2 regions of the Pseudarthrobacter sp. TE9888 genome follow, and region 2 is predicted to be linked to the other one. Evidence: predicted binding sites of a transcription regulator. Region 2 holds the regulator's gene; the other holds the start of a gene.
The links. The regulator HrcA, encoded in region 2, represses chaperone genes, less so after heat shock. The targets are predictions, from matches to a motif close to TTNGCACTCGNNNNNNNCGAGTGCNAA.

Region 1 (7,207 bases), 3.6 Mb from region 2:
GCCGAAGTGGCCACTATCCAGGCGCTGGAGCAGTTCGTCCTGTACACGGGCGTCCGGCCCACCCCGGACCAGGTGCGGGCAGCCGAGGAGTTCATGCGCGCCCAGTAGGGGCAGCTAGGCGGGTTCCACCACGATGGCCACCCGGTCCTCACCGATGCGCGTCAGGACCAGGGTGGCCGACTTGCCGCCCTTCTTCGCGTTCTTTCCGCCGGGCAGCAGCTGCTTCCGCAGCTCTTCCGGGGTGACCGCCGTGCCGCGCTTCTTGATGTCCAGCACGGTGATGCCCTCCTGCTTTACCCAGGCCTTCAGCGCCTTGACGTTGTACGGCATGACCTCCGAAACCTTGTAGGCCCGGGCGAACGGGGTGGCCAGGAGTCCGGGAGCGCAGATGTAGGCGATGTGCTCGTCCACCAGGTGGCCGCCGAGCTGCAGCGCCACATCCGCCACCAGTCCGGCGCGGATTACGGCGCCGTCCGGTTCGTACAGGTACCCCTCCACCGGGCCCACCGGTGCGGCCGGGCCCGCGCCGAAGTCCTCGGCGCTGGTCAGCTCCGCAGGTGCCTGCGGTCCCAGGACCAACGCGGCGCGCCGGACTCCAGGGCGGCGCACGGCGTTGAACCACAGGGTCACCTCCGTGACGTCACCGGCCACCGACACCCACTGCGCCTCGCAGGCCGCCGGCACGGATTCGTGCGGCATGCCCGGGCCCATCTTCACGCCTACTGCCTTGCCTTGGGCAGCCAGCGATTCCACGAAGGACAACGGCGGGGAGAAGGCTTCGGGGTCCCAGATCCGCTTGGTGCCCGAGGTGGAGGTGACCCGCCGGGCGGGGTCCAGCCAGACGCCGTCCATCCCGTCGAGGGGGACGGACGCGGCGTCAGCATGGACCACTGTGGCGTTGGGGAAAGGGATGAGGTTCACGGTGGCGCAGGCCGCGGTGGTTTCGTCCATTTCGACGGCGGTGACGTGGATGTCCAGGGACGCCAGGGCCAGGGAATCGGCGCCCAGGCCGCAGCCCAGGTCCGCCACATGGCTGATGCCGGCGGCGGCGAACCGCTGGGCGTGGTGGGCGGCCACATTCAGGCGCGTTGCCTGTTCCAGACCGGCCTGCGTGAAGAGCATCTGGCGGGCGAACTCGCCGAATTTTGACTCCGCCTTGGTGCGCAGCCGCGATTGAGTCAGGACGGCCGAGACAAGCCCTGCAGGGTGCCCGGCCTTCCGGAGTGCTGTGTTGAGCTCGAACGAGTCCTCATCCCGGTACGGGCCCAGGGATGCCAGCAACTCCCAGCCCTCGGGGGTCAGCAACGGTGCGATTTGGTCCTGTGCCATCTGGTCCTGGGGAGCGTGAGCCATGGGTTCCAGCCTAGTGGAGGAGCGGGTGGGCGGGATGCGGATACTGTTGAAACCATGGATGAGAGCGCAGCCACCCGCGAGCCCGATGACCACGAATCGCGTGACCGCGGCCCGGCCAGGTTCGCCCGGCCGGTCCTGATTGCCGCGGCCGTCGTGGCCGTGGTCTGCATCGCGCTGCTGGTGATCATCTTCCTGCTCGATACGTTCAACGCCACCGTTTACTCGGTAGGCGGCAACGACGTCCAGGACAACACCCAGGAGGCCAGGGACATCCGCGGGCTGTACGACGGCGCGCGGGCCGGAAGCATCTTCTTCCTCGTTGCTGCGCTGCTCGCCGCAGCAGGGTCCGGCTGGGTGCTCTTCCGGGGACGGAAGCAGTGCGGCGGCGACACGGACGGCGGCGAGGACGTGGACTTCGACGACCTGGGCCGCTAGGTACAGGGCGCCATTTCGCGTCCCCGGCCACCCGCCGTCGTCCGCCCCGGGCTGTACGCCCACGACGAAACGTTGGCACTCACCTTGACCGAGTGCTAACTCATACATAGAGTCTTCATTAGCACTCTCCCTAGGAGGGTGCTAACACATGAAGAGCTGCCAGCCAGGCTGCTGCCGGCACCGCGACGACGGTTTGCCAGCTACGGCGGAAAGCTTTCCAGTCCACGAATTTGCTGACGAAAAGGAGAGGTCCGAGTGTCGGTCTCTATTAAGCCTCTTGAGGATCGTATTGTTGTCCGCCCGCTCGAAGCCGAGCAGACCACGGCTTCCGGCCTGGTCATCCCGGACTCCGCACAGGAGAAGCCGCAGGAAGGCGAAGTTGTCGCAGTAGGCCCCGGCCGCTTCGAAGATGGCAACCGCGTTCCCGTTGACGTAGCCGTTGGCGACGTCGTCATCTACTCCAAGTACGGCGGAACCGAAGTCAAGACCGGCGGCACCGAGTACCTCGTGCTGTCCGCCCGCGACGTCCTGGCAATCGTCGTCAAGTAACTCTTCCGGATCCCCGTGCTGCCGGCCATGCTCACGCTGGCCGGCGGTGCGGGGTTTCTGTCTTTGAAAGGACAAAACCATGGCAAAGCAGCTTGCGTTTAACGACGCTGCCCGCCGGTCCCTTGAGGCCGGCATCGACAAGCTCGCGAACACCGTCAAGGTGACGCTCGGCCCCCGCGGCCGCAACGTCGTCCTGGACAAGAAGTGGGGTGCCCCCACCATCACGAACGACGGCGTCACCATCGCCCGTGAAGTCGAGCTGGACGACCCCTACGAGAACCTTGGCGCACAGCTGGCCAAGGAAGTAGCCACCAAGACCAACGATGTTGCCGGCGACGGCACCACCACCGCCACGGTCCTGGCACAGGCACTGGTCAAGGAAGGCCTGCGCAACGTTGCAGCCGGCGCTGCCCCCGGCCAGATCAAGCGCGGCATCGAGGTTGCGGTTGAGGCCGTGGCTGCCCGCCTGCTGGAAAACGCCCGCCCGGTCGAAGGCACCCAGGTGGCCAACGTTGCCGCCATCTCGGCGCAGAGCGACGAAATCGGCGAGCTCCTCGCCGAGGCGTTCGGCAAGGTGGGCAAGGATGGCGTCATCACCATCGAAGAGTCCTCCACCACCCAGACCGAACTGGTCCTCACCGAGGGCATGCAGTTCGACAAGGGCTACCTGTCCCCGTACTTCGTCACCGACGCGGAGCGCCAGGAAGCAGTCCTCGAGGACGCACTCATCCTGATCAACCAGGGCAAAATCTCCTCGATCCAGGAATTCCTGCCCCTGCTGGAAAAGGCGCTGCAGAGCTCCAAGCCGCTGTTCATCATCGCCGAGGACGTTGAGGGCGAGGCCCTGTCCACGCTGATCGTCAACCGCATCCGCGGCACCCTGAACGTCGTGGCCGTCAAGGCTCCCGGCTTCGGCGACCGCCGCAAGGCCATGCTGCAGGACATCGCCACCCTCACCGGTGCGCAGGTTGTCTCCCCGGAACTGGGCCTCAGCCTGGACTCCGTGGGCCTGGAGGTGCTGGGTACCGCCCGCCGCATCACCGTCACCAAGGACAACACCACCATCGTGGACGGCGCCGGTTCGGCCGAGGACGTAGCTGCACGCGTAGCCCAGCTGCGCGCCGAGCTGACCCGCACCGATTCCGACTGGGACCGCGAGAAGCTCCAGGAACGCCTGGCCAAGCTGGCCGGCGGTATCGGCGTCATCAAGGTCGGCGCTGCCACCGAGGTTGAGCTGAAGGAAAAGAAGCACCGCATCGAGGACGCCGTGTCCTCCACCCGCGCTGCCCTCGAAGAAGGCATCGTTGCCGGCGGCGGCTCCGCCCTGATCCACGCCCTCAAGGCACTGGATGAGGACGCTTCCGTCAAGGCCCTCGAAGGCGACGCCGCCGCAGCCGTGGGCATCGTCCGCCGCGCACTGGTGCAGCCGCTGCGCTGGATTGCCCAGAACGCCGGCTTCGATGGCTACGTTGTCACCTCCAAGGTTGCCGACCTTGAGACCAACAACGGCTTCAACGCCAAGTCCGGCGAGTACGAGGACCTGATCGCCGCGGGCGTCATCGACCCGGTCAAGGTCACCCGTGCAGCCCTCCGCAACGCGGCCTCCATCGCCGCCCTGGTTCTCACCACCGAGACCCTGGTCGTGGAGAAGCCTGCCGAAGAGGACGAGCACGCAGGCCACAGCCACTAACGCTGCGCCCTGGCGGCTTACCGCTGAAAAGGCTGGTCCGGCATCTGCCGGGCCAGCCTTTTGCGTTGTTGTCCTGGACGGTGGCTGGGCCCACGCCGCCAAGGTTCCCTGGCCGAGCGAAGCGAGGTTAGGGGGCGGTGGGGACTAGCCGGCGTCCATCTCCCGCGTCTCAACTTCTCCGGCACGCTCGTACACCAGAGACACCGCACCCTTGGGGAAGCTGCGGGCCTGCTCGCCCAGCGTGAAAGTGGAGGGAACCGTTTCGGCGTCGAAAAGGCGCTTTCCCTGGCCCAGGACCACGGGGTACAGCCAGAGGTGCAGGCGGTCCAGCACATTGGCAGCCAGGAGGGACCGGATCAGGACGCCGCTGCCGAACATATGGGTTTCCCGGTGCTCCTCCCGGAGCCGGGCCGCCGCCGCGGCATCCGGCAGGACAGTGGTGCCGGCCCAGTCCGGGTCCGCCAGCGTGGCGGAGACAACGTACTTGGGCACGCGGTTCAGGGCATCGGCGATGTCACCGGACTGGTGCGGCCAGTAGGACGCAAAGATTTCATAGGTCCTCCGGCCGAGCAGCAGGGCATCAATCCGGCCGATCTCGGCTGCTATCGAGGCACCGGATTCGTCGTCGGACACAGGTGCCTGCCAGCCGCCGAAGGAGAATTCGCCTTCGGGGTCTTCTTCACGGCCGCCGGGCGCCTGGTAGACGCCGTCGAGGGTGATGAACAGGTTCGCCACGATGATCCCCACGCGCACATTGTGGACCCGCGCCCGCACGCTGTCCAGTGTCCCGGTCCAGTGCCCGTGGCAGGATGGTGCCATGCTGCTCCTCGAGCTTGTGGACACCACTAAGGCCGTCGCATCAACCCGTTCCCGGCTGGCAAAGGTGGATGCCCTGGCCCACCTGCTGCGCCGGCTGGAACCGGCGGAGGTCCCGACGGCGGTGGGCTTGCTCAGTGCCAAGCCCCGCCAGGGCCGGGTGGGGGTGGGTTGGAGCGCGGTGGCGGCGGCCAAGGAAGAACCGGCAGCGGAGCCACGCCTCACCGTGTCGGACTTCGATGCCGCCCTGGACCGGCTCCTGGCTACAGCGGGCAGCGGGTCGGGTGCGGAACGGGCGGCCATCCTCGGGACGCTCATGGCGGCCGCCACCGAACCGGAACAGTCGTTCATCGCCGGCGTCCTGCTTGGGGAATTGCGCACCGGTGCCCTGGAAGGAGTGCTGACGGACGCCGTCGCCCGCGCCTCCGACCGGCCCCTCGACGCCGTGCGGCGTGCGGCCATGCTGTCCGGCGACCTCGGCGGGACGGCGCTCCTTGCGCTGACCGGCACCCCGGCCGAGCTTGACGCCGTCGGCCTGGTGGTGGGCCGCCCGGTGCAGCCCATGCTCGCGGCCACCGCCGGCAGCGCGGCTGCCGCCCTGGAAGCGACGGGGGAGGCCTCGGTGGAATTCAAGCTCGACGGCGCCCGCATCCAGGTGCACCGGTCCGGCAGCGAGGTACGGATCTTCACCCGCAACCTTGCGGAGGTCACGCACCGCCTGCCCGAGGTGGTGGACCTGGTCCGCGGGCTGCCGGTGCAGGACGTGATCCTCGATGGCGAAACCCTCGCCCTGGATGAGGAGGGTGCGCCGCGGCCCTTCCAGGAAACCATGTCCCGCTTTGGTGCCGACGCAGTCAGGGAAACCTTGCTGCACCCCTGGTTCTTCGACGTGCTGCACATCGACGGCCGTGACCTGCTGGACGAACCTCTGGCCACCCGCATCGACATCCTGGAGCGGGTGGCCCCCGCACACCGGATCCCGGGGGAGGTCACCGCCGACCCCGAGGTCGCTGAGCGGGTTTCGCAGGATGCCCTGGCCGCGGGCCACGAGGGCGTGGTGGTGAAAGCCATCGGCTCGGCTTATGCTGCCGGCCGGCGCGGATCCAACTGGGTGAAGGTGAAACCGGTCCACACCTATGACCTGGTGGTGCTTGCCTGCGAATGGGGCTCTGGACGCCGGACAGGGATGCTGTCCAACCTGCACCTTGGTGCCCTTGACCCTGCCGGGGAGTTCGGCGAACCGGGCGGCTACGTGATGGTGGGCAAGACGTTCAAAGGCCTCACCGATGAACTGCTGCGCTGGCAGACCGGACGGTTCCAGGAGCTTGAGGTGCGGCGCACCGCCGGCACCGTATGGGTTGAGCCGGTCACCGTCGTCGAAATAGCCATCGACGGGGTGCAGCAGTCACCGCGCTACCCCGGCGGGATCGCCCTGAGGTTTGCCCGGGTCAAGCGCTACCGGGAGGACAAGGCCCCGGCTGAAGCGGACACCATCCAGACACTGCGGGCTTTGCTGCGGCCATAGCGAAAGACTCGCGGATCAGGCCCGGCGCCGGGACCCGTTGCGCTGGCGTTTCAGGCTGCGTGCCACGCCGTCCGGCAGCCGCCGGGTGATTCTCCGGTAGAAGAGGAGGACCGCGACGGCGGCCACAACGATGCCCACGAGGTTGAGCAGCAGTTGCAGCGCGGAGCCTGCGGCCTTCTGGTATTCACCCAGCACCAGGGCCACCGCCACGTAGCCGGCAGCCGGCACAGTGGTCACGGAGATGAAGACGCCGATCAGTGCGGCCGAGCGGCGTCCGATGATGGACAGCATGCCGGCGATCCCCGCCAGCACGGCCACGATCAATGAATACGGCCCGGGGTGGTAGATGAACTCCACTGCCGAGCCTTTGTCCAGGGCGTCGCGCGGGAAGAGACCGAGGGGAACCGAAAGCCATGCCGTGAGTGCCGCCAGCAGCATGGCCACGGGGAAACCGACAGCAAGGGCGACGGCGGCGCGGCGCCCCAGTTTCCACTGCCTGGTGGCCAGCGAGACGGCAAGGGCGGCCAGTGGTCCGAACTCGGGCCCCACCGCCATGGCACCGACAATGGCTATGGGGGAGTCCGTCACGATGCCGATGCCGGCCAGTTGGGTTGCCAGCACCAGGAAGGCAAGGAAGTTCCAGGTCAGGCGTGAATCTTCACCGGTTTGCCGGGTGACGTCATCCCAAATCACTGCGTCTGCGCCGTCCCCGGGAGCGGCGCGCTCAGCCCGGTCAGCGCTTTTGGACAGCACGAGTTCAGGGGTGGCCATGGAAATCGAACCCACGTCCTGGATCTTCAGGACTTCGAGCTTTTCGAGCAGTTCCTCCACGGACTCCC
Region 2 (7,207 bases):
CGTATGCCAACCGCCTGTCCCAGGGGCATTCGCCTGCGGCGGGCCGGGAAACCCTTGACGCCGAAACCAGGAACATGGAGCGGGTGATGCTGGAGGCGCGCCTGCAGTCAGGCCTTGAGGTTTCGGCCCTTAGCGCCGGGGGCAGGCACCAGGTTGCCGGGCTCATTGCTGGCGGCCTGGTGGAGCCGGCCGCCGCTTTCCAGGGCCGCCTTGTCCTTACGCTGAAGGGCAGGCTCCTGGCGGACGCCGTGGTCCGCCGCGTCCTTCCGGACTGACGGCCGCCGGCGCGTCCAAGGGGAGGGCCCGCTCCGCTACTTGATCCAGCGCAGGTTGTACTGGTAGCGGTGCGGCTGGCCCTTGTTGACGTGGATCCCTGCGGCCACGGAGAAACAGGTCAGCGCGACCCAAATCAGGGTTGCGATCACGGCGAAGATGTTGCCCACGTAGGGAATGAACACCAGGATGTTGGCCAGGACGGCGGCGATGGTGGGGGGCAGGCTGAAGTTCAGTGCCTCTTTGGATTCCTGCGCGGTGAACGGCCCGCGGTCGCGGAAGATCAGGTAGATCAGCAGCGAGGGCACGCAGCCAAGGATCCCGCCGAAATGTGCCAGCGTGGCCCATTGGCGGTCCTCGCTGGCCGTGAGCGGCAGGGCATTGGCGGGGACGCCATGGTACTCGGAGCGGCCTTGGCCGTCCCTGTGATCACGTGCGTTTTCTGCCACAGTCTGTTCCTTCGGAGATGCAAGTGGTGCTGACGTCAAATACGGGTGCGGTGTGCAATACCCCTGGGAGAGCCGGCATTGCACTATCAAGAATACTGGCTCCGGGGGCAGTGTCCGCCCTTCAGGGCACGGTGAGGAAGTCGATGACTTCCTCAACCCGCCCCAGCAGCGATGCTTCCAGGTCGGCGTATGTGCGGACGGTACCCAGCAGTTTCTGCCATCCGAGGCCGATGTCTTCCTTGGTGGCGTGCGGCCAGCCGAAGGCTTTCAGGATCCCGGTCTTCCAGTCCTGTCCACGGGGCACGGCAGGCCACTTGTCGATGCCCAGCACCGCCGGCCGGATAGCCTGCCAGACATCAACGTAGGGGTGTCCCACGATCAGGACATTCCCGGCCGCGCCGGGGGAGGCCATAACGGCGTCGGCGATGCGGGACTCCTTCGAATCCGGAACGAGGTGGTCCACGAGGACGCCGAGCCGCCGGCCGGGACCGGGGTTGAAGCCGGCAACCGCCGCGGCGAGATCGTCGATGCCGTGCAGGGGTTCGACGACGATGCCCTCTACCCGAAGGTCGTCGCCCCAGACCTTTTCCACCAGTTCGGCGTCGTGCTTGCCCTCCACCCAGATGCGGCTTGCCTTGGCCACCTGGGCCCGCTGGCCGGCGACCCGGACAGAACCGGAGGCCGTCCTGCCGGCGACCGGACCGCCGGCAGCCGGACGTGGTGCCGGGGGCACGAGCCTGATGGGCCGGCCCTCCAGGAGGAAACCGAAACCCAGCTTGAAGGACCGGGACTTCCCGCGCCGGTCCTCCAGGGCAACCACGTGCATTCCTCCGGATTTTTCCACCCGCGTCACGGCACCCACCCAGCCTGACTGCACGTCCTCCAGCACCATGCCCCGCTCCACCGGCACCTCGGGCAATTCCGCTTTGGCCGGGGCGGATATGCCGCGGGGCCCCCAGTTTTGGTAATCCATGGATTCGATCCGCCTAGCGCTAGGTCCTCCGCACCGGAATTTCGCCCGGAGCGGTACCAATGCTAACAACGGGCCAAGGCATAATAGACTGTTAGCACTTAGGCATGTCGAGTGCTAACAAGGTGGCATCTGGCGGGGCATGGGCCCCGCACCGTGGATGGAGGTGGAGAGTGAGCGAGCCACGCAAACTGGAAGTGCTGCGGGCCATCGTGGAGGATTACGTCCACTCCCGCGAGCCGGTCGGGTCGAAGGCCCTGGTTGAGCGGCACCATCTTGGGGTTTCCAGCGCAACTATCCGGAACGATATGGCGGCCCTTGAGGACGAGGGATTAATCACGGCCCCCCACACCAGTGCAGGGCGGATTCCCACGGACAAGGGCTACCGCCTTTTCGTTGACCAGATCTCGGCGGTCAAGCCGCTCTCTGCAGCCGAACGCCGGGCCATCCAGTCCCTGCTTGAAGGCGCAGACGATCTCGACGACGTCCTGGACCGTACTGTCCGGCTGCTTTCCCAACTGACCAACCAGGTGGCTGTGGTCCAGTATCCGCACCTCAGCAAGGCCCTGGTGCGCCACATCGAATTCGTGCTGCTTGCCCCCCGCAAGGTGTTGGTGGTGCTCATTGCCAACAGCGGCAAGGTGGAGCAGCGGGTCATCGACGTCGGCCAGGACCTGGGCGACGACGCCGTGGCAGCACTCCGCACGCGTTTCCTCGCCGCACTGTCCGGGACGCCGCTGAGCCGGCTTGCCACGGCCCTTCCTTCCGTCGTGGCGGGCACGGCGCAGGCACACCGCCAGGCTGCGCACGCCCTGGCACTTGGCCTCGAGGGGCTGGCGCAAAACACCAGGGAGGACCGGATGGTCATGGCCGGGACAGCCAACCTGGCCCGGTCCAACGTGGACTTCCCCCTCAGCATCGGCCCCGTACTCGAGGCCCTTGAGGAGCAGGTGGTGATGCTGCGGTTGCTGAGCGAGATGGCACAGGACCACCGCGGCGTTGCCGTCAGCATCGGAAGGGAGAACCCCTACGACGGCCTGGCCGAAGCCTCGGTAGTGGCCACCGGCTACGGCCCGGACAGCGCCGCCAAGGTAGGGATCCTCGGCCCGACCAGGATGGACTACCCCACCACCATGGCCGCCGTCCGGGCAGTGGCCCGCTACCTTTCCAGGATTTTGGGGCCCTGACCCGCGCGGCCGGAGCATTCTCCGGCCGGGAACAAAGAGCCGGGCGCCCGACTGAACGCAGTACAACAAGGAAGAGATACGAACTTTGAGCAGCCACTATGACGTCCTTGGAGTCTCACCCGAAGCTACGGGCGAAGAGATCAAAAAGGCCTACCGCAAACTGGCCCGCACCCTCCACCCGGACGTAAACCCCGGTGAGGATGCCTCGGAACGCTTCAAGGCAGTAACTCACGCCTACGAGGTCCTTTCCGACCCCCAGAAGCGCCGGATCTACGACACCACGGGCAACGAGAACGGCACGGACAACGGCTTCGGCGGGGCCGGTTACGCGGGCCAGGGCTTCGCATTCCAGGACATCTTCGACACCTTCTTCGGCGCCGGGGGCACCTCCGGCCCGGCTTCCCGCGTCCGCCGCGGCCAGGACGCCCTCATCAGCGTCCGGATCGACCTTCGCGACGCCGTGTTCGGCGTGAACAAGAAGCTCGAAGTGGACACCGCCGTCGTCTGCCCCACCTGTGAGGGATCCTGCTGCCGGCCCGGCACGCACCCCGAGCGCTGCGACATCTGCGGCGGCAGCGGCCAGGTCCAGCGGGCCGTCCGCTCCATTCTTGGCCAGGTCATGACGGCGGCCCCTTGCGGCACCTGCGAAGGGTTCGGCACCGTCATCAAGGACCCCTGCAACGAATGCAGCGGCCAGGGCCGAATCCGCAGCCGGCGTTCGCTGACCATCAAGGTTCCCGCCGGCGTGGCCACCGGAACCAGGATCCAGCTCTCGGGGCAGGGCGAGGCGGGACCTGCGGGCGGCCCCGCCGGCGACCTGTACGTGGAAATCCGCGTCAACAATGACGCCACCTATGTGAGGGAAGGCGATGACCTTCACGCCACCTTGCACATCCCGATGACTGCCGCCGCCCTGGGCACCGACGTCAACCTGGAAACCTTCGACGGCACCCAGGACATCGACGTCAAGCCCGGAACCCAGTCCGGCGAGATCATCACCCTGCGCGGCCTGGGTGTCACCCACCTGCGCGGCTACGGCCGCGGGGACCTGAAGGTCCACCTCCAGGTGGACACGCCGGCCAAGCTCGACCCGGCGCAGGAGGACCTCCTCCGGCAGCTCGCCAAGCTTCGCGGGGAACAGATCACCGAGGGAAAGCTCGCCGCCAGCGGTGGCATGTTCGCCAAGCTCCGGGACCGGTTCGGTAACCTGTAGCGGTGAGCAATCCCGTCTTCTTCACACCCGCCGGCTCGCTGGCCGGAATGGTCCCTGGCGGCCATTTTGTCCTGGACGGTTCTGAGGCACGCCACGCCGTGACGGTCAAACGGCTGTCGCCGGGAGAGCCGGTGGACATCGTCGACGGCGCCGGCACCCGCATGACCGGAAAAGTCGTCGCAGCTGCCCCTTCCGGTCTCGAAGTGGAATGCAGCGCCGTGGCCACGGATGAAAGGCCGGACGTCCGGCTGGTACTGGTCCAGGCGCTGGCCAAGGGTGACCGCGACGAGCTGGCGATCGAGACGGCCACGGAACTGGGGATCGACGCCGTCGTACCGTGGCAGTCCGAACGGTCGATCGTCCGTTGGAAGGGCGACAGGGCCGCCCGCGCCCATGCGAAGTGGGAATCTGCCGTGGCGGCGGCCGCGAAACAGGCGCGCCGGGCCTGGATTCCCGAAGTCCGGGCTGCGGTTGAAACGGCAGGGCTCTCCGCTGCCGTGGCGGCCGCTGACCTGGCGGTCATCCTCCACGAAGACGCTGTGCGCCCGCTGCGTGCTGTCCTTCAGGAGTGGCAGGGGAGTGCCCCGGCCGGGATCCGGGAAGTCCTGCTGATTGTGGGTCCGGAGGGTGGCATCAGCCCGCGGGAAGTAACGAAACTTTGCGACAAAGGCGCCGTGACTGCCCTGTTGGGGCACCACGTCCTGCGGTCCTCCACAGCCGGTCCGGCCGCCGTCGTGCTGGCAAGCGACATCCTTGGCCGGTGGGCCGCTACCTGACCTTGAAGGACCTCGTGTCCTCATTGCGGTCCGGCTCCCCGCCGGAACCTGCCTGGGCCACCCGGAGCTCGTAGTCGCCCGGTGGCAGGTTGAGTGCCAGCGTGAAGACTCCCGCCTGCCCCTGGGCAGCGGCCGCCGTGGTCTCTCCGGTCAGGAAGGGCGTTTTGCTGCCGCTGTCCCCGGACTGCAGGATTTGCCAGTGCAGCTTTGCCCCCGGCGACGTGCTGCGGCCGGTGATCTTTACGCTGCCACTGGGCACCTCGGTGTTTTCCTGGGGATCGATGATCCAGACCGGTGCCACCAGGCCGGCGGCCCGGGTCATCAGTGCGCCCAGCTGGACTTTTCCGAACGCCACGTAGTCCGTGTGGCCGTCCACCAGGATCCGCACGCGGATCTGCTGCCCGGTATCGATCAGGCCCGAGCTCGCGGCGGCTGCGGTGGCCGTGTAGATCAGCTGCTGGATGGCCCGGGCCGCCATATCAGCGTCGAGGTTGCTGTTGAACGCATCAGCGGAGACGTCAACGGTGATGATGTCCTTGCCCGAAATGGACGTGGCCAGTTTGTCCGGATTCTGCCACGGCGTGAAGAAATCAGGGTCAAGCGGTTTCTCTGACATCATGGCGCGCAGGGCCCGTGTCACCGGGTTTTCCTGCTCCGGGACGTCCCGGAACTCGCGGTAGAGGAAGACGTTCCCGCCCGTGCGGCCGATCCAGTAGACAGGCGCCTTGTTAGAGGACTGGGTGGTTTCCAGCGGGGCGCTGGTGGAGGGTGCGTCCGGCATGGTGCCGCCGGTGGCCGGGACCGAGGCGACGGTCCCCGTAGGGGCTGGTCCGCCTTCGGCAGTGCAGGCAGCGAGCACCGGAACGAGCACCAGGATTCCCGCGAGGACGGCCGGGCGCAGGCGGCCCATGGGTCGTCCTGCCCTTTCGGGCACAGAGGTTTCCGGCACTGTCCTGCCCTTGTCCTTTCATGGCGTGGCGGGCCGATCCCCCTGGCGGCCTGGCGTTCCAGCAGATGCTGCTGGATTTCCAGCATTGCACAGGGGAGGGCCGCCCCAACCGCACTTTTGCCTGCCCGGCCGCAACTGCAACGGGAACGATATGAGGCCGATATGAAGTTGATACCAAACGCTGCTTTTCGTTGCCCGCGGACGGCCCTTCAGGGTGGCGGAGGTGCAGGTCACTGGCCCGCAAGGTATCCGGCCGGGGCATGTGCTGGCGTAAGATAAAGGGATCGCTGGCAGGTGCTCCGTGCAACGGGCACCGGCTGCAGCAAACAACTGATGTCGATCTTCGAGGGGACCACGGGCCTGCGGGCCAGCACCATGACTGAATCAGCAAATGGTAAGCGCCGGCTCAACACGGGTGATGGCAGTCCGGGGGAATTCCCGCACTCCCTTCCCGGCATCCGGACCGAAGTAGTCCTCTTCGAGAACTCAGACCAGATGGTTCAGTCCCTCGGCAGCCATGACGAGGCGCTGCGGTTCATCGAGGAGCAGTTCCCGGACGTCAACTTCCATGCCCGCGGCAACGAACTGTCCATCAGCGGACCGGTCAGCGACGTTCCCCGCATCATGCGGCTCCTTCAGGAGGTCCGCGGCCTTGTGGCCCGCGGCACCGTCATCACCCCCGCGGTGCTGCAGCAGCTGGTGGCGCTCCTGCGCACGCAGTCACTGCAGAATCCCGTGGACGTGCTGACCCACGACATCCTCTCCAGCCGCGGCAGGACCATCCGGCCCAAGACGCTCAACCAGAAGACCTACGTTGACGCCATTGACGCCAACACGGTGATCTTCGGCATCGGTCCGGCCGGTACCGGCAAGACCTACCTGGCCATGGCGAAAGCCGTCCAGGCACTGCAGCAGAAGGAAGTCAGCCGGATTATCCTGACGCGCCCCGCGGTGGAGGCCGGCGAGCGGCTCGGGTTCCTGCCTGGCACGCTCAGCGACAAGATCGATCCCTACCTGCGCCCGCTCTACGACGCCCTGCACGACATGATGGACCCCGAATCCATTCCACGGCTCATGGCTGCCGGCACGATCGAAGTGGCACCCCTCGCCTACATGCGGGGACGTACCCTCAACGACGCCTTCATCATCCTCGACGAGGCCCAGAACACCACGCCGGAACAGATGAAAATGTTCCTCACCCGGCTAGGGTTCGGGTCCAAGATGGTGGTCACCGGAGACGTGACCCAGGTGGACCTTCCCTTTGGGACGCGTTCCGGGCTGCGGATCGTCGAAGAAATCCTCCAAGGCATCGAGGGCGTGAACTTCTCCGTCCTGGACGCCGCCGACGTCGTCAGGCACAGGCTCGTTGGCGACATCGTCAACGCGTACA

Region 1: a site for HrcA is predicted at 1,861-1,887, ahead of groES (co-chaperone GroES). Genes of this name have one in related genera too.

The regions. Positions count from the first base shown of each region.
Region 1 is NZ_JBWBRD010000002.1:107,244-114,450, reverse strand. Features, by position in the region: gene ACZ9J7_RS01010 (shikimate 5-dehydrogenase) at 1-108, shown strand, start outside; gene ACZ9J7_RS01005 (THUMP-like domain-containing protein) at 115-1,353, opposite strand; gene ACZ9J7_RS01000 (hypothetical protein) at 1,408-1,788, shown strand; gene groES (co-chaperone GroES) at 2,044-2,337, shown strand; gene groL (chaperonin GroEL) at 2,417-4,027, shown strand; gene ACZ9J7_RS00985 (dihydrofolate reductase family protein) at 4,172-4,774, opposite strand; gene ACZ9J7_RS00980 (ATP-dependent DNA ligase) at 4,845-6,368, shown strand; gene ACZ9J7_RS00975 (DUF389 domain-containing protein) at 6,384-7,207, opposite strand, start outside.
Region 2 is NZ_JBWBRD010000002.1:3,665,901-3,673,107, reverse strand. Features, by position in the region: gene hemW (radical SAM family heme chaperone HemW) at 1-275, shown strand, start outside; gene ACZ9J7_RS17500 (DUF4870 domain-containing protein) at 312-722, opposite strand; gene ACZ9J7_RS17495 (DUF3097 domain-containing protein) at 844-1,695, opposite strand; gene hrcA (heat-inducible transcriptional repressor HrcA) at 1,866-2,879, shown strand; gene dnaJ (molecular chaperone DnaJ) at 2,965-4,092, shown strand; gene ACZ9J7_RS17480 (16S rRNA (uracil(1498)-N(3))-methyltransferase) at 4,095-4,868, shown strand; gene ACZ9J7_RS17475 (GerMN domain-containing protein) at 4,861-5,778, opposite strand; gene ACZ9J7_RS17470 (PhoH family protein) at 6,193-7,207, shown strand, end outside.